3 regions of the Enterobacter sp. 3U4 genome follow, and region 1 is predicted to be linked to each of the others. Evidence: riboswitches for the same ligand, from Rfam matches in the RefSeq annotation. Region 1 holds a riboswitch; each other region holds the start of a gene.
What was found. A riboswitch is a leader RNA that binds a small molecule or an ion and turns the genes downstream of it on or off. The one in region 1 is predicted to bind thiamine pyrophosphate.

Region 1 (5,977 bases):
ATTAAGATCCCCGCGAGCTTGTCCGGTAAGCCCAGATCGCTGCTGATCCACAGCGGCATATCAATGATGTACATGGTGTTGCAGGTCCACATCAGCGTCGAGGCAATAAACAGCATGCGGACGTTCTTGTCCTGCCAGCCGCTCACCTGGGTGAGAGGTTTATCCGTTGTCTGTTCGACGCGCGCCACGGACGGCAGCGCGAAGGCAATCAATGCCAGGCTGATGACAAAAATCCCGGCGGCGATGGAGAACATGGTGGTAAAGCCGTAGTTCAACGCCAGCATAAAGGCCAGCGGCGGGCCAATGACCCACGCCAGCGAGAGCTGGGCACGCATCACCGAGCTGAACATCACCACTTCCCGCGCCGAGCTATCCGCATATTCACGGGCCAGCGCGAACAGCTGCGGCATGGCGGTGTTCGCCAGCGACGCCAGCAGCACGCCACAGGTAATGAGCGTCAGGTAGTGGCGGTTAAAGGCAAAGAGCAGCGCGTTGCCCACGGCCATGGCGCAGCAAAAGAGGATCAGCCTGCGGCGATCGCCCCGGCTGTCCGATCGTTTAGCCAGCGCGAGGCTGACCAGAATCCCGGCTATGGCGTTGACGGTATAAAACAGGCCGACCCAAAACGGCTGCGCCCCCACCTCGCGGCTGAGAAACAGGCTCAGCGTTGGCGCCTGAAGCGCCCCCGCCACGCCCATCATAAAGGCCACCAGCATAAAAGCGGCATACACGCCGTTCAGGCGTCGCCCCATCGTCATCAACCACAGCATGCGCAAGTCCTTGTGAAAGCGAATCGAAATTGGGTGAATAGTAAACGAAAAAAGCCAGCAAAAACATTTTGCTGGCGGGTGATAAGCACCAATACTCAGTCACACATGATCGAGGCGAGTTAGCGGGAAGAGGTCGGTTTCGTAACGTCCCACTGCATCAATTCTTCTAACGTTTTCAGCCGTTGCTCTGCACACCGGCGGGCCAGCCAGGACGATCCTTTTGTCGCTGAAAAGTACTGCTGATAAAACTGACGTGCGGTAGACCTCTTCATAATTTACCTCCTCACTTCATCGAGGAGAATTATTGGCCTAATATAGGGATAAATAAATTGCTGGTTTTTTGTCAGGAGTTCCCCTTTTATGCCTTCCGGTCGTCTGCAACAACAGTTTATCCGCCTCTGGCAGTGCTGCGAGGGGCAATCGCAGGAGACCACGCTCAACGAGCTGGCTGACCTGCTTAGCTGTTCCCGCCGCCATATGCGCACGCTGCTCAACACCATGCAGCAGCAGGGTTGGTTAAGCTGGGAAGCGGAGGCGGGACGCGGCAAACGCTCGCGACTGACCTTTCTCTATACCGGGCTGGCGCTACAGCAGCAGCGCGCAGAAGACCTGCTGGAGCAGGACCGCATCGATCAGCTGGTCCAGCTGGTGGGCGACAAGGCCGCCGTGCGCCAAATGCTGGTTTCCCATCTCGGACGCAGTTTTCGTCAGGGCCGACACATCCTGCGGGTGCTCTACTATCGCCCAATGAAAAATCTGTTGCCCGGCACGGCCTTACGCCGCTCAGAAACCCACATGGCCCGACAAATCTTCAGCGGCCTGACGCGGATAAATGAGGAAAATGGGGAACTAGAAGCGGATATCGCGCACCACTGGCAGCAGCTTTCCCCGCACCACTGGCGCTTTTTCTTACGCCCCGGCATCCACTTTCACCATGGCCGCGAGCTTGAGATGCACGACGTCATCGCCTCTCTGGAACGCGCCCGCAAGCTCCCGCTCTACTCGCATATATCGCGCGTCCACTCCCCCACGGCCTGGACGCTGGATATTGAACTGTCGCAGCAGGACAAGTGGCTTCCCTGGCTTCTGGGCTATGTACCGTCGATGATTTTGCCCGGCGAGTGGGAATCGATGAACAATTTTGCCAGCCTGCCGATTGGCACCGGGCCCTACTCCGTGTCCCGCAATAACAGCAACCAGCTGAAAATCCGCGCGTTCGATGACTACTTTGGCTACCGGGCGCTGATCGACGAAGTGAACGTGTGGGTATTGCCGGATCTCAATGAAGACCTGAGCTGCGGGCTGACGCTGGAAGGCCCCACCACGGGAGAAAAAGCCGTGGAGAGTCGCCTGGAGGAGGGATGTTACTATCTCCTCTTTGACCGCCGCACCCACCGTGGGGCAAACCAGGCCGTCCGCAAGTGGATCAGCCACGTGTTGTCCCCTTCCAATCTGATCTACCATGCGGAAGCGCAGTACCAGACATACTGGTTCCCGGCCTACGGCCTGCTTCCGCGCTGGCACCACGCCCGCCCAACGCGCTGCGACAAACCCGCGGGGCTGGAGTCCATCACCCTGACTTACTACCGCGAGCATGTCGAGCATCGTTTTATCGCGCGGATCATGACCCGACTGCTGGCAGCCGAGGGGGTCAAGTTAGAGGTCAGGGAAGTGGACTATGACGAATGGCATCAGGGTGAGCTTACCAGCGATATCTGGCTGAACAGCGCCAACTTCACCCTGCCGCTCGATTTTTCATTATTCTCACACCTGTATGAAGTCCCGCTGATCCAGCACTGCATCGACCGGGACTGGCAGCAGGATGCCGCCCAGTGGCGTGCGGGAGAAATGAATCTTGCCGTGTGGTGCCAGCAGCTGCTGGCCGAGCAGGCAATCGTCCCGCTGATCCACCACTGGCTGATGATCCAGGGCCAGCGCAGCATGCGCGGTCTGCGGATGAATACCCTGGGCTGGTTTGATTTTAAATCCGCCTGGTTTGCGCCCCCGGAGCCATAACGCTTTCGTAATATTCACCAAATCATTACAATAGCGCCGTTCTCAACGGGGTGCTGCATCACAGATGTGCGCTGAGATAATACCCGTCGAACCTGATCCGGATAACGCCGGCGAAGGGATTTGAGGCTGTCGCTCAAAATCCTTTGCCACTCAACCCTGAGGTGCAAAGTGTTAAAAAAAGTTCTCCCCCTGCTGGCGCTGTTCGCGCTGCCTGCTTTTGCCAAACCCGTCCTGACGGTCTACACCTACGACTCGTTCTCCGCCGACTGGGGCCCTGGCCCGGTCGTCAAAAAAGCCTTTGAAGCTGACTGCAACTGCGAGCTGAAGTTCGTGGCGCTGGAAGATGGCGTTTCGCTGCTCAACCGCCTGCGCATGGAAGGAAAAAACAGCAAGGCCGACGTCGTGCTCGGGCTGGATAACAACCTGCTGGAAGCCGCCTCGCAAACCAAACTGTTTGCCAAAAGCGGCGTAGCGGCAGATGCCGTTAACGTGCCGGGCGGCTGGAAGAACGACACTTTTGTGCCGTTCGACTATGGCTACTTTGCTTTTGTTTACGACAAAAACAAGCTGAAAACCCCGCCGAAGAGCCTGAAAGAGCTGGTGGAAAGTGACCAGAAGTGGCGCGTGATTTATGAAGATCCGCGGACCAGCACGCCGGGCCTGGGCCTGCTGCTGTGGATGCAAAAGGTCTACGGGGATAAGGCGCCGGAAGCGTGGCAGAAGCTGGCCGCCAAAACCGTCACCGTGACCAAAGGCTGGAGCGAAGCCTATGGCCTGTTCCTCAAAGGTGAAAGCGACCTGGTGCTGAGCTACACCACCTCCCCGGCTTACCACATTATCGCCGAGAAGAAAGACAACTATGCTGCCGCAGATTTTGCGGAAGGGCACTATCTGCAGGTAGAAGTGGCGGCGCGTACCGCTGCCAGCAAACAGCCCGAACTGGCCGAGAAGTTCCTGAAATTTATGGTTTCACCGGCATTCCAGAACGCGATTCCCGCAGGCAACTGGATGTATCCGGTCACTAACGTTGCGCTGCCTGCAGGTTTTGAACAGTTGACCAAACCGAAAACCTCGCTGGAGTTTACGCCGCAACAGGTCGCCGCGCAGCGTGCCGCATGGGTAAGTGAATGGCAACGCGCCGTCAGCCGTTAATTCCCGGCGGGTTACTGCCCGGGCTGCTCGCCGCCGTCGTAATGGTGGCAGTCAGCCTGGGGGCTTTTCTTGCATTGTGGTTTAACGCGCCAGAGAGCGACCTGCTCGCCCTCTGGCACGACAGCTACCTTTGGCACGTCATTCGGTTCTCTTTCTGGCAGGCGTTTCTTTCTGCCCTGATGTCGGTGATCCCGGCTATTTTTTTGGCACGCGCGCTGTATCGGCGGCGTTTCCCCGGCAGGCAGGCCCTGCTGCGCCTGTGCGCCATGACGCTGATACTGCCCGTGCTGGTAGCGGTATTTGGCATTCTGAGCGTTTACGGTCGCCAGGGCTGGCTGGCATCGCTGTTCGCCGAGCTTGGTCTGGAATGGTCATTCTCGCCTTACGGACTGCAGGGCATTCTGCTGGCGCACGTCTTTTTCAATATGCCGATGGCAACGCGCCTCTTTTTGCAGGCGCTGGAGAACATTCCCGGCGAGCAGCGCCAGGTTGCCGCCCAGCTCGGCATGCGCGGCGTGTCGTTCTTCCGCTTTGTTGAATGGCCGTGGCTGCGCCGCCAGCTTCCGCCCGTGGCGGCATTAATCTTCATGCTCTGCTTTGCCAGCTTTGCCACCGTGCTGTCGCTCGGCGGCGGGCCGCAGGCCACCACCATTGAGCTGGCGATTTACCAGGCGCTGAGTTACGACTACGATCCCGGTCGTGCCGCGCTGCTGGCGATGGTGCAGATGGCGTGCTGTCTTGCACTGGTGCTGTTGAGCCAGCGGCTGAGTAAAGCCATTCCCGCTGGTAGTCATCAAATAACCGGCTGGCGCGATCCGCAGGACAGCCTGCACAGCCGCGTCAGCGATTTTGTCCTGATCGGGCTGGCGCTCCTGCTGCTGTTGCCGCCGCTGCTGGCCGTTATCGTTGACGGGCTGAACCTCAATCTCATGTCAGTCCTGCAACAGCCCGTCCTCTGGCAAGCCACCTGGACCTCGCTGCGTATCGCGCTGGCGGCAGGGTTACTGTGCGTCATCCTGACCATGATGCTGCTGTGGAGCAGCCGTGAGCTTTACGCCCGCCGGGCGCAAAAAGCCGGACAAATGCTGGAGCTGACGGGCATGCTGATTCTGGCAATGCCGGGGATCGTGCTGGCAACGGGCTTCTTTTTACTGTTTAACAGCACCATCGGCCTGCCGGAAAGCGCCGACGGTATTGTGATCTTTACCAACGCCTTAATGGCCATCCCTTATGCGCTCAAGGTGCTGGAAAACCCGATGCGCGACGTCAACAGCCGCTACGGTTTGCTGTGCCAGTCGCTGGGCATGCAGGGCTGGCAGCGGCTCAAGGTGGTCGAACTGCGCGCGCTAAAGCGTCCGCTGGCACAGGCGCTGGCGTTTGCCTGCGTGCTCTCTATTGGGGATTTTGGGGTCGTGGCGCTGTTCGGCAATGACGATTTCCGCACGCTGCCATACTGGCTCTATCAGCAGATCGGCTCTTACCGCAGTCAGGACGGCGCGGTCACCGCGCTGTTACTGCTGCTGCTGTGCTTTGCCTTATTTACCGTTATCGAGAAACTTCCGGGGCGTGATGTTAAAACTGACTGATGTAACCTGGCTTTACCAGCATCTGCCGATGCGCTTCACGCTCTCCGTGCGTCAGGGGGAGACGATCGCCGTGCTTGGCCCAAGCGGCGCGGGAAAAAGCACGCTGCTTAATCTGATTGCGGGTTTTCTGCAGCCGGCAAGCGGATCGATCGTCATAGATAACCGGGATCATACCCACACGCCGCCCGCAAAACGTCCTGTCTCAATGCTGTTTCAGGAAAACAACCTGTTTACCCACCTGACGGTGCGGCAAAACATCGCGCTGGGAATGCACCCGGGACTCAGGCTGAACGATGACCAGCGCCATAAGCTGGAGGTCATTGCCGCGCAGATGGGGATCACCGGGTTTATCGACAGGCTGCCGGGCGAGCTTTCCGGCGGCCAGCGTCAGCGCGTGGCGCTGGCGCGTTGTCTGGTGCGCGAGCAGCCGATACTGCTGCTGGATGAGCCGTT
Region 2 (5,977 bases), 580 kb from region 1:
GACGGGCCGCCAGGGCCACGTCGATCTCCATGTCATCGTGCGTTGACACGCCAAGACGCAGTCCGGCTTCGCGGATAGCGCTCAGATCCGTTGTTTCCAGGTCCTCCTGGCCCAGATGCACGCCGTACGCCCGGTGCTTAACGGCCAGCCGCCAGTAGTCGTTGATAAACAGGCGGGCGTTATACCGGCGCCCCAGCGCGATGGCGGCAACCACATCGGCTTCCACCTCGTCATCGTGCTTGTCCTTGATGCGCAGCTGGATCGTGCGAACGCCTGCTTCCAGCAGTCGCGCTATCCACGCCACGCTGTCCACCACCGGATAGAGCCCTAAACGGTAGGGGACGGGTGGGAAATCGGGCTGGTACATTACGCCTCCTCTTTTTTGAGGTAGATTTCGCCGCCTCTGGCGCGGAAGGTTTCAGACATGTCCGCCATGCCCACTTCAATGGTTTGCGCTGCGGCGTAGTCGCGCACTTCCTGGCTGATTTTCATTGAGCAGAATTTTGGCCCGCACATAGAGCAGAAGTGGGCGACTTTGCCCGATTCCTGCGGCAGGGTCTCGTCGTGATAGGCGCGTGCGGTGAACGGATCCAGCGCCAGGTTGAACTGGTCTTCCCAGCGGAATTCAAAGCGCGCCTTCGACATGGCGTTATCGCGGATTTGCGCCCCCGGGTGGCCCTTGGCCAGATCCGCCGCGTGGGCGGCAATTTTATAGGTGATCAACCCCTGCTTCACGTCCTCTTTGTTTGGCAGGCCGAGGTGCTCTTTCGGCGTCACGTAGCAGAGCATGGCGCAGCCGAACCAGCCGATCATCGCCGCCCCAATGCCTGACGTGAAGTGGTCATAGCCCGGCGCAATATCAGTGGTCAACGGCCCCAGGGTATAGAACGGCGCTTCGTGGCAGTGCTCCAGCTCCTCGGTCATGTTGCGGCGGATCATCTGCATCGGCACGTGTCCCGGACCTTCAATCATCACCTGCACGTCATACTCCCAGGCGATTTTGGTCAGTTCGCCCAGCGTGTGCAGCTCGGCAAACTGCGCTTCGTCGTTGGCGTCACGAATAGAGCCCGGACGCAGACCGTCGCCCAGCGACAGGGAGACGTCATAGGCGGCGCAGATTTCGCAGATCTCGCGGAAGTGCTCGTAAAGGAAGTTTTCCTGGTGATGGGAGAGGCACCACTTCGCCATGATGGAACCGCCGCGCGAGACGATGCCGGTCAGACGCTTCGCGGTCATCGGCACGTAGCGCAGCAGCACGCCCGCGTGAATGGTGAAGTAGTCCACGCCCTGCTCGGCCTGCTCCAGCAGCGTGTCGCGGAACGCTTCCCAGGTGAGGTCTTCGGCAATGCCGTTGACCTTCTCCAGCGCCTGATAAATCGGGACGGTGCCAATCGGTACCGGGCTGTTACGCAGGATCCATTCGCGGGTTTCGTGAATATAGCGGCCAGTGGAGAGGTCCATTACCGTGTCCGCGCCCCAGCGCGTGGACCAGACCAGCTTTTCCACCTCTTCTTCGATGGAGGAGGTCACGGCCGAGTTACCGATGTTCGCGTTGACCTTCACCAGGAAGTTGCGGCCGATAATCATCGGCTCGGATTCCGGGTGGTTAATGTTGGCGGGGATAATTGCGCGGCCGGCGGCCACTTCGTCGCGCACAAACTCCGGCGTGATGTTCTCCGGCAGGCGAGCGCCAAAGCCTTCACCCGGATGCTGATAGCGCAGCACTTCGCTACGAATGCGCTCGCGGCCCATATTTTCGCGGATGGCGATGAACTCCATCTCCGGCGTGACGATACCCTGGCGGGCGTAGTGCAGCTGGGTCACGCATTTGCCCGCTTTGGCGCGTTTTGGCGTCAGCAGGCCGTTAAAGCGCAGCTCGTCCAGACCGTCGTCGGCCAGGCGCTCTTTGGTGTACGCAGAGCTGCGCACGCTCAACTCTTCGCAGTCGTTACGCGCGTCAATCCACGGCTGGCGCAGCTTTGCCAGACCCTGCTGGACGTTGATCGTAACAGACGGGTCGCCATACGGGCCGGAGGTGTCATACACCGGTACGGCTTCGTTGTCTTCATACTGCGGATTCTCTTTGCTGCCGCCGATAAGCGTCGGGCTGAGCTGGATTTCGCGCATCGGGACGCGGATATCGGCCTGCGAGCCGGAAATGTAGATGCGTTTCGAGTTCGGGAAAGCGGTGCCTTCCAGGGTGTCGATGAAGTGTTGGGCCTGTGCGCGCTGTTCGCGGCGGGTCAGTTTTGCAGTAGACATAGCTCATTCCAAAAGTGAAGGACATGGCTTGTCAGACGACGGATGAAGCAAGAGAGGATCGCCCGGGGGGCGATACAACAGCAGTGTGACTCTTGTTCCCTTCGCAGGTATTAACCTGATCAGGTTCCGCGGATCCCGAATTAACGGTCTCAGCCCGGCTTTCGCTCTGGGCACTCCGACAAGAAAAATCCCCCTCGTGAGAGGGGCGAATGGTTGTAAATTACTCGTTAACGATTAAGAACTCAAGCAGGGCGCGCGACGTTCTCTTCGTTACTGATGTTCAAATCACTGTCCAGCACGAGGGCAATCAGCTTATCTTCCAGCGTGAATCGCTCTTCCAGAGCTTCACCGAGGTCGGATAGCGCCCGCTGGAACTCAAGATAGTTATCGTGATCGATGGCGTTCTCGAGCGCGGAATCATAGTAATCCATGATCTGCTGGGTGTTGGCTTCCAGCAGCGGATAGAGCTTGCTGGCCGCTAAATACGGTGTTGTCCCTTCCATTTCGCGGATAATACGTTCATAAATATTGAAATGGCCGTCGGACAGATAGTCGACCAGGCCCTGACAAAAATCATCCAGCGCTTTTTCGTTCAGCCGCATAAACGATTCTTTGCCAGGCTTAATGCCGACCAGATTGTAATAAGCCACGAGGAGATGCTTGCGCACATGTAGCCAGCGATCTACCAGTTTATTACTTCCTCTAACGCGCTCAGTCAGGCTTTCCAGCTGGTTTAACATGGTCGACTCCGCAAAGTGTAGGATTGAATCTGCTTATCCAGAATGTAACCACAATGCTAACAACATGTCAGTGAAGCGAAGGTAGTGCAATAGATATGGATCGTATTATTGAAAAATCAGATCTGGGTTGGTGGATCGTCAGCCACGAACAAAAATTATGGTTGCCCGGTGGAGAACTGCCCTACGGTACGGCGGAAACGTTCGATCTCGTTGGCCAGCCAGCGCTACAGATCGGCGAGTGGCAGGGTGAGCCCGTGTGGTTGATCCAACAGCCCCGCCGCCAGGATATGGGATCTGTGCGCCAGGTGCTGGATCTGGACGTGGGGCTGTTCCAGCTGGCGGGGCGCGGCGTGCAGCTGGCGGAGTTTTATCGCTCGCACAAATACTGCGGCTACTGCGGTCATACCATGCGCCCGAGCAAAACCGAGTGGGCGATGCTCTGCAGCCACTGCCGCGAACGCTACTATCCGCAGATTGCGCCGTGCATTATCGTCGCTATCCGCCGGGAGGATTCCATCCTGCTGGCGCAGCATACCCGTCATCGCAACGGCATTCACACCGTGCTGGCCGGCTTCGTCGAAGTGGGCGAAACGCTGGAACAGGCGGTGGCGCGCGAGGTGATGGAGGAGAGCGGAATCAAAGTGAAGAACCTGCGCTACGTCACCTCCCAGCCGTGGCCGTTCCCGCAGTCGCTGATGACGGCATTTATGGCCGAATACGACAGCGGTGAGATCGTGATTGACCAGAAAGAGCTGCTGGAAGCGAACTGGTATCGCTACGACGATTTACCGCTGTTACCTCCGCCAGGCACCGTGGCGCGTCGGCTGATAGAAGATACCGTGGCAATGTGTCGGGCCGAGTATGAGTAGTGTTACACTGAGGCCATGACGCTTAAGGAACTGCAAAAATGACCGAACTGAAGAACGATCGTTATCTGCGTGCGCTGCTGCGCCAGCCCGTTGATGTCACCCCGGTGTGGATGATGCGCCAGGCGGGACGCTATCTGCCAGAGTACAAAGCCACGCGCGCGCAGGCGGGCGATTTTATGTCGCTGTGCAAAAACGCCGAGCTGGCCTGCGAAGTGACGCTCCAGCCGCTGCGCCGCTTCCCGCTGGATGCTGCGATCCTCTTCTCGGATATTCTGACCATTCCGGATGCCATGGGCCTTGGCCTGTACTTCGAAACCGGTGAAGGTCCGCGTTTCACCTCCCCAATCAAAAGCAAAGCCGACGTGGACAAGCTGCCGATCCCCGATCCGGAAGGCGAGCTGGGCTACGTGATGAATGCCGTGCGCACCATTCGCCGCGAGCTGAAAGGCGAAGTGCCGCTGATTGGCTTCTCCGGCAGCCCGTGGACGCTGGCGACCTACATGGTGGAAGGGGGCAGCAGCAAAGCTTTCACCATGATTAAAAAGATGATGTACGCCGAGCCGCTGGCCCTGCATGCGCTGCTCGACAAGCTGGCGAAGAGCGTCACGCTCTACCTCAACGCGCAGATTAAGGCGGGTGCGCAGTCGGTGATGATTTTCGACACCTGGGGCGGCGTGCTAACCGGCCGCGATTATCAGCAGTTCTCCCTGTACTACATGCATAAAATCGTTGACGGCCTGCTGCGTGAAAACGAAGGCCGCCGCGTGCCGGTGACGCTGTTCACCAAAGGTGGCGGTCAGTGGCTGGAAGCGATGGCGGCAACCGGCTGCGACGCGCTGGGTCTCGACTGGACCACCGATATCGCCGATGCGCGCCGTCGCGTGGGCGACAAAGTGGCGCTGCAGGGCAATATGGACCCGTCCATGCTCTATGCGCCGCCAGCCCGCATTGAAGAAGAAGTCTCGACTATACTGTCTGGTTTCGGCCAGGGGGAAGGCCACGTCTTTAACCTCGGTCACGGCATTCATCAGGATGTGCCGCCAGAACACGCAGGCGTATTTGTGGAGGCGGTGCATCGGCTTTCTGCCCAGTATCACAAGTAAGGAGTGGTTATGGATCTCGCGTCGCTACGCGCTCAGCAAATCGAACTGGCCTCATCGGTGATCCGCGAGGATCGTCTGGATAAGGATCATCCGCAGTACATTGGCGGAGCAGACGTCGGATTTGAGCAGGGTGGGGAAGTGACGCGAGCGGCGATGGTGGTACTGAAGTACCCGTCGCTCGAGCTGGTGGAGTACAAGGTAGCGCGTATTGCCACCACTATGCCCTACATTCCGGGCTTTCTCTCCTTTCGTGAATATCCCGCGCTGCTGGCAGCGTGGGAGCAACTCTCGCAAAAACCTGACCTGCTGTTTGTCGATGGGCACGGTATCTCACATCCGCGACGTTTAGGCGTTGCCAGCCATTTTGGGCTGCTGGTGGATGTGCCGACCATTGGCGTTGCCAAGAAACGCCTGTGCGGCGCGTTTGAACCTCTTTCTGCTGAGCCGGGCGCGCTGGCGCCGCTTATCCATAAAGGTGAGCAGCTGGCGTGGGTCTGGCGCAGCAAGGCGCGCTGTAACCCGCTTTTTATTGCCACCGGCCATCGGGTGAGCATGGACAGCGCCCTTGCGTGGGTTCAGCGCTGCATGAGGGGCTACCGCTTGCCGGAGCCGACGCGCTGGGCAGACGCCGTGGCGTCTTCGCGTCCGGCTTTTGTTCGTTGGCAGGAAATTCAGCGATGATTCAGGTAAACTGCGCCTAATTATCGATTCGAGAGATCATCATGCTACAAAACCCGATTCACCTGCGCCTTGAAAAGCTGGAAAGCTGGCAACACGTCACCTTTATGGCTTGCCTGTGCGAGCGTATGTATCCCAACTATGCCGCGTTCTGCAAGCAGACGGGCTTTGGTGATGGCCATATCTATCGCCGCATTCTGGATCTGATCTGGGAAACGCTGACGGTGAAAGACGCGAAGGTGAATTTCGACTCTCAGCTCGAAAAGCTCGAAGAGGCGATTCCGGTTGCGGATGATTTTGACCTGTACGGCGTCTACCCGGCGAT
Region 3 (5,977 bases), 2.3 Mb from region 1:
TTTGTCAGTGGCGTCCTGGAGGGCGCGATCTTGTCTATCCTGATCGGCGTTGAAAATGCTTTTATCTACCTTACTTGCAAGCGCTTGTGTATTAGCATCGGCTTTGTTGTTCGCATTAGTGGCGGTGATTTCAGCATGATCGGCAGCGGCTTTAGCGCCGGTAGCATCAGTAAGCGCTGTATCAGCTTTAGCACCAGCAAGCAAAGCATCGGATTCAGCTTTACTTACTCTCGTGTTGGTATCAGTGATTGCTCGTCCGTTAGTAGTAACGCCCTGTAAAGCCGCGTCTGCTTTATTATTGGCATTATCAATCAAAACATTCTGTTTATTATCATTAATTGTCTGATCTGCCACGTTATCGTTAACTTTCTGATTAAGAATAGCGTTAGCTTGAGTGTTAGCATTTACGCCAGCTTGAGCTGTATCTGCTTTATCAGTTGCACTTCTAATTGCATCATCACGCAATAAATTCTCATCTTTCATGTTGATAATATCAGTACGATTTGTACCAATATCAACACGATTTGCTTCTTCACGATCTGCATTTTGTTTATTGATTTGGGTTTGAGTCCAGCCCAAAGAATCTACAACATCATCAGTGCCGATCGTAGCTGCGTATGTTGCACCAGAAAACACAATACCAAATACAAAAACAGCGGCAGCTGATGTATTTAAACATTTCATTTTAAAGCTCTCATCATCAATATAAAAAAAGTTAGGGCGCTATCCTGGCGGGAAGATACAACGTCTTGTTATATCTGAATTAATTCACGATTAACGTTGAGATTTTGGTTTGATAACTTATTTCGTAACGTGCAGTAACTATCTATGAATGTGTAGTTTTGATTATTGATCTAAATCACAAATAGCAGTAATAGCTAAATGAGTTGATCCAGAAGGGATGAAGTTATTAATCTTATAATACAATGACTTATATGTTTACAGTGAATGGGGGATAAATTGGAAATAAAATATCAATACATTAAATATATTTATGTGTTTAGATGAAAAAAGATTAAAAATACACATAACAGTTTATGTAAATTTATAGGTTATTGCCGATTCATTATTATCGAATCTCTATTCTGCTTCGAATGAAAATAAACTCAGGTCATTTTTGTTCCAGGATATACCAGGAAAAAATATTTATGTTGAAGATGCTAGCGAAAAAGTGTTTAGGCTGATTCATTACGCGATCGCAGTCGTGATAAATCGAAACCCCTTGCGCCTGGCCTGTGGCCACGGTTACACTGATTAAGAACATTGATTTTAATAAGTCACTGTTTTAAAAGTATTTTGACTCGGGGTGCCCTTCTTTGTGAAGGCTGAGAAATACCCGTATTACCTGATCTGGATAATGCCAGCGTAGGGAAGTCAGATGCCTTCCCGGTCATCGCTTCTTCACGCAAGGCAGGAGCGAACCCATGCAGCCTGACCTGCTCGATTTACACGTTTTACATCACTTCCGCACCCGTTCTCCGCTTACCCATTGTATGACCAATGACGTCGTACAGACCTTTACGGCCAACGTTTTGCTGGCGCTTGGCGCATCGCCGGCGATGGTGATCGAGGCCGAAGAGGCCGAGCAGTTTGCCCCGATAGCCGATGCGCTGCTGGTTAACGTTGGCACGCTGACCGCGCCGCGCGCCCAGTCGATGCGTCGGGCGATTGAAAGCGCGGTGGCGGCAGGCAAGCCCTGGACGCTGGACCCGGTAGCCGTGGGCGCCCTGGCGTTCCGCACCCGGTTTTGCCATCAAATTCTTGCCCTGAAGCCGGCGGCCATTCGCGGCAATGCTTCCGAAATTTTGGCTCTCGCCGGGATGAGCGCAGGCGGGCGCGGCGTCGATACGACCGATACCGCCGTCAGCGCGGTGCCTGCTGCCCAGGCGCTGGCCCGTCAGATCGATACGATTGTGGTGGTCACCGGCGAGGTGGACTACATCACGGACGGGCAACGCACCCGAACGGTAACCGGCGGTGACCCGCTGATGACACGCGTGGTGGGCACCGGGTGCGCGCTCTCCGCCGTCGTCGCGGCGAGCTGCTCGCTGCCGGGCGACCGGCTGGATAATATCGCTGCTGCCTGCGGATGGATGAAGCGGGCTGGAACGGTGGCCGTTGCGCAGTCGCGTGGCCCGGGCAGTTTTGCCAGCGCGTTCCTCGACGCGCTCTATACGCTGGAGGAGCAAGCATGAAGCGAATTAACGCCCTGACCATTGCCGGCACCGACCCCAGCGGCGGCGCGGGCATCCAGGCCGACCTGAAAACGTTCTCTGCCCTTGGTGCGTACGGCTGCTCGGTCATCACCGCGCTGGTGGCGCAAAACACGCGCGGCGTGCAGTCGGTCTATCGTATCGAGCCGGATTTTGTTGCCGCGCAGCTGGATTCGGTGTTCAGCGACGTACGCATCGATACCACTAAGATCGGCATGCTGGCCGAGACGGATATTGTGGAAGCGGTGGCCGAGCGGCTTAAACGCTATCAGGTGCAAAACGTGGTGCTGGATACGGTGATGCTGGCGAAAAGCGGCGATCCGCTGCTCTCCGCCTCTGCCGTGGAGACGCTGCGTACAAAGCTGCTGCCGCAGGTGGCGCTCATCACGCCCAATCTGCCGGAAGCCGCCGCGCTGTTGGGCACATCGCACGCGCAAACCGAACGCGAGATGAAAGCGCAGGGGAACGCGCTGCTGGCGATGGGCTGTGGGGCGGTGCTGATGAAGGGCGGGCATCTGGATGACGCTGAAAGCCCGGACTGGCTCTTTACCCGCGACGGCGAAGTGCGCTTTACCGCGCCGCGCGTGCAGACCAAAAATACCCACGGCACGGGCTGTACGCTTTCGGCCGCGCTGGCGGCGCTGCGTCCCCGGCATGAAAGCTGGGCCGATACGGTTCGCGAAGCGAAAGCCTGGCTCTCGGCGGCGCTGGCAAAAGCCGATACTCTGGAAGTCGGTCACGGTATTGGGCCGGTTCATCATTTTCATGCATGGTGGTAAGCCAGTATACTGGCAGGAAACACCACGCCTGAGAAAACAGAGATGGAACAAGCGCATACCCGGTTAATCGCTCAACTGAATGAACGGATCGCCGCGCCTGACAACACGCCGCTGTACCTGAAATTTGCCGAAACGGTAAAAAATGCGGTGCGCAGCGGGGTGCTGGAGCACGGGAATATTTTGCCCGGCGAGCGCGATCTGAGCCAGTTAACCGGCGTGTCGCGCATCACCGTGCGAAAGGCGATGCAGGCGCTGGAGGAAGAGGGCGTAGTTACGCGCTCCCGTGGCTATGGCACGCAAATCAACAACATCTTTGAATATTCGCTGAAAGAGGCGCGCGGCTTTTCCCAGCAGGTGGTGCTGCGCGGCCAAAAGCCCAATACGCTATGGGTCAACAAGCGGGTGGTGAAGTGCCCGGAAGAGGTCGCGAACCATCTGTCGATTCTTCCGGACAGCGAGGTCTTTTTGCTCAAGCGCATTCGCTATGTGGATGACGATGCGGTGTCGATTGAAGAGTCCTGGGTACCGGTTGGGCTCATTCCCGATGCGGATGCGATTGGCATTTCGCTCTACGACTACTTCCGCAGTCAGAATATTTTCCCGCAGCGCACCCGCTCAAGGGTGAGCGCCCGCATGCCGGACAGCGAGTTTCAGGCGCACATTAAGATGGACGAAAAAATACCGGTGCTGGTGATCAAGCAGGTCGCGCTTGACCAGCAGCACCGGCCGATTGAGTACAGCATCAGCTACTGTCGCAGCGACCTATACGTCTTTGTGTGCGAGGAGTAATTCCTCGCGAGTCGGGGCGCAGTCCCCGCCTCGGTGGCTGACTACCCAGGACGCGACGGCATTCCCCAGCAGAACGGCGTCCGCCAGTGACCATCCCGCCGCCAGCCCGGCAAGCGTGCCGCCCGCGTGGCTGTCGCCAGCGCCAATGGTATCCACAACCGTCGCCGGGAACGCCGCAACAACGCCCGAGGTATTACCGTCATACCATGCGGCGCCGTCTTTATCATGCCGCACAATCAGCGCGGCACCGAAACGCAGCTGCCACTCCGCACCCAGATTTTCAGCCGCTACACCCAGTCGTTCGGCTGCAATCTCCGCTTCCTGACGATTAAGCGACACGATCGGCCTGCAGGCCATAATTCGTGCCATCAGCGCGTCGGGGATATCCGCGATGCGGGGACCGAAATCGATGAATGCCGTCACCTCCTGCAACCCCTCCAGCCAGCGTGTCAGCAGCTCGCCGCACGGTGAGGCCAGCTGATAGCCGGACAAATAGACCAGGCTGTTTTGCGGAACGTGAAGCGCATCCAGCCAGCGCTGCTGCCACTGGTTCTCCACGCCGCTAAAGGACATAAAGGTGCGCTCGCCGTCTGGCTCAACCAGCGCGAGGCACCAGCCGTTATCGCCCGTATCGGCCTCCACGGCGCTGTGCAGATCCTGCTTCGCCATGGCGTTGCGGATAATATCCGCCCACACGCCGTGGCCGACGGGCAGGGCGTTTTGCGCCGCAATGCCGAGCCGCTTCAGAGCGATGGCGATATTCAGCGCGCAGCCGCCAATATTGACGCCCTGCTGCTTAAGTTCGATATCGCACCCGCGCCAGGGCAGGGCGTAGGCGTCGGCGATGACGTCAATCACCGCTGCGCCCAGCACCGTCACCGGGCGCGTGGCGTGCAGATTTTCAAGACGTTGGGCAAATGCATTCATACGCCCTCCCTATGCTCCCTGAAGTGCAGCAGTTTCTCGCAATAGTGGCCGAAATCGAGCCGGTTGACGGCGTCGAGTTCGGCTTTCAGCGCCGGGTCAATCGCCTGCACACCGTGGAGCGCACCGCAGATGGCCGTCGCCATAGCGCCGATGGTGTCCGTATCACCGCCCAGATTGGCGCATAAAATGGCGCAGCGGTTCGGGTCGGTTCCCGCCAGTTCCACCATCGCAATGGCTGCCGGAACGGACTCAATGGTGCTGGTTCCCGCGCCAATCAGCTGATAAACCTGCTCGCTGGCGGACTCAATCCCGTTGGCTTCCCGCACGGTTTTCAGCGCGAGTTCAATACGCGCCGCGAGCGACGCGCTGAAGGTGGTGGTTTTCGCCTCCTGCGCATAGCGGGCGATCCCCGGCAGGGCATCAACGATGTTTTGCCAGCTTTCGCCGTCGATGGCGCGGGATACCGCCCAGGCAATTACCACCGCGCCTGCAATGGCGAGGTCCGATTTATGGGTCGGGCTGGAGGCCAGCGCCACCTGCTGAACAAAGTGTTCCAGACGCGTGGCCGGGAGCAGGCAGCCCAGCGGGGACGCGCGCATCGCCGCCCCGTTGGTCACGCCGTTGTTTTCCAGTTCGCTGACCGGCTTGCCGTCGCGAATCGCGTTAAGCGCGATTTTGGAGGTCGGCCCGAGCACGTTCTTATTAAACGCATCAAAATCAAGCGCCCAGCGCAGAATATGCTTGCCAATAACGTCCGCGTTAATCTCTCCGTCGCACTCGATGATTGCATCAGCGAGACACAGCGCCATTGAGGTATCGTCGGTGAACTCTGCCTGTTTGAAATAGCAGGCCGCATTATTCTCTGCCGGGCCGGGTAAAAAGCGGTCGATCCAGCCGAAGTGCGCCTTGACGCGCTTTCTCGGCCACAGCTCCGACGGCATGCCCATCGCATCCCCTAACGCCTGCCCGTAAAGGGCTCCGAGAACACGTTCTTGTTTCATTTAACTTCCCCTTGTGTCAGCGCGGTATCGCCATCAACCACCTCAATTGCGGTGATCTCTTTGTCCGATTCGCGGAAAAACAGCATAAACAGCACGGCAATCACGGCAATCATGATTGCGCCAAATGCCCACATTCCGGCCCAGTTGAAGGTCAGCCCATTCACCGGCTCTTTGTATGCGAACATTTTTTCCATCATCACGCCGCCCAGGCGGTAACCCAGCAGGCTACCAAAGCCCTGACAGCACAGCGTAATCAGGCCTTGCGCGG

Region 2: linked by a shared signal. The riboswitch ahead of thiC (phosphomethylpyrimidine synthase ThiC) and the one ahead of thiB (thiamine ABC transporter substrate binding subunit) in region 1 are both predicted to bind thiamine pyrophosphate.
Region 3: linked by a shared signal. The riboswitch ahead of thiM (hydroxyethylthiazole kinase) and the one ahead of thiB (thiamine ABC transporter substrate binding subunit) in region 1 are both predicted to bind thiamine pyrophosphate.

Annotation. Positions count from the first base shown of each region.
Region 1 covers NZ_CP136665.1:3,223,008-3,228,984, forward strand. The annotation lists gene RVY89_RS15455 (sugar efflux transporter) at 1-770, opposite strand, end outside; gene sgrT (glucose uptake inhibitor SgrT) at 890-1,042, opposite strand; gene sgrR (HTH-type transcriptional regulator SgrR) at 1,131-2,786, shown strand; TPP riboswitch at 2,823-2,923, shown strand; gene thiB (thiamine ABC transporter substrate binding subunit) at 2,955-3,938, shown strand; gene thiP (thiamine/thiamine pyrophosphate ABC transporter permease ThiP) at 3,914-5,524, shown strand; gene thiQ (thiamine ABC transporter ATP-binding protein ThiQ) at 5,508-5,977, shown strand, end outside.
Region 2 covers NZ_CP136665.1:3,804,448-3,810,424, reverse strand. The annotation lists gene thiE (thiamine phosphate synthase) at 1-367, opposite strand, end outside; gene thiC (phosphomethylpyrimidine synthase ThiC) at 367-2,262, opposite strand; TPP riboswitch at 2,342-2,450, opposite strand; gene rsd (sigma D regulator) at 2,505-3,002, opposite strand; gene nudC (NAD(+) diphosphatase) at 3,098-3,871, shown strand; gene hemE (uroporphyrinogen decarboxylase) at 3,910-4,974, shown strand; gene nfi (deoxyribonuclease V) at 4,984-5,655, shown strand; gene RVY89_RS18130 (YjaG family protein) at 5,697-5,977, shown strand, end outside.
Region 3 covers NZ_CP136665.1:879,902-885,878, forward strand. The annotation lists gene RVY89_RS04145 (YadA C-terminal domain-containing protein) at 1-684, opposite strand, end outside; TPP riboswitch at 1,293-1,389, shown strand; gene thiM (hydroxyethylthiazole kinase) at 1,425-2,195, shown strand; gene thiD (bifunctional hydroxymethylpyrimidine kinase/phosphomethylpyrimidine kinase) at 2,192-2,992, shown strand; gene RVY89_RS04160 (GntR family transcriptional regulator) at 3,035-3,781, shown strand; gene RVY89_RS04165 (PfkB family carbohydrate kinase) at 3,755-4,708, opposite strand; gene RVY89_RS04170 (ADP-ribosylglycohydrolase family protein) at 4,705-5,709, opposite strand; gene RVY89_RS04175 (nucleoside permease) at 5,706-5,977, opposite strand, start outside.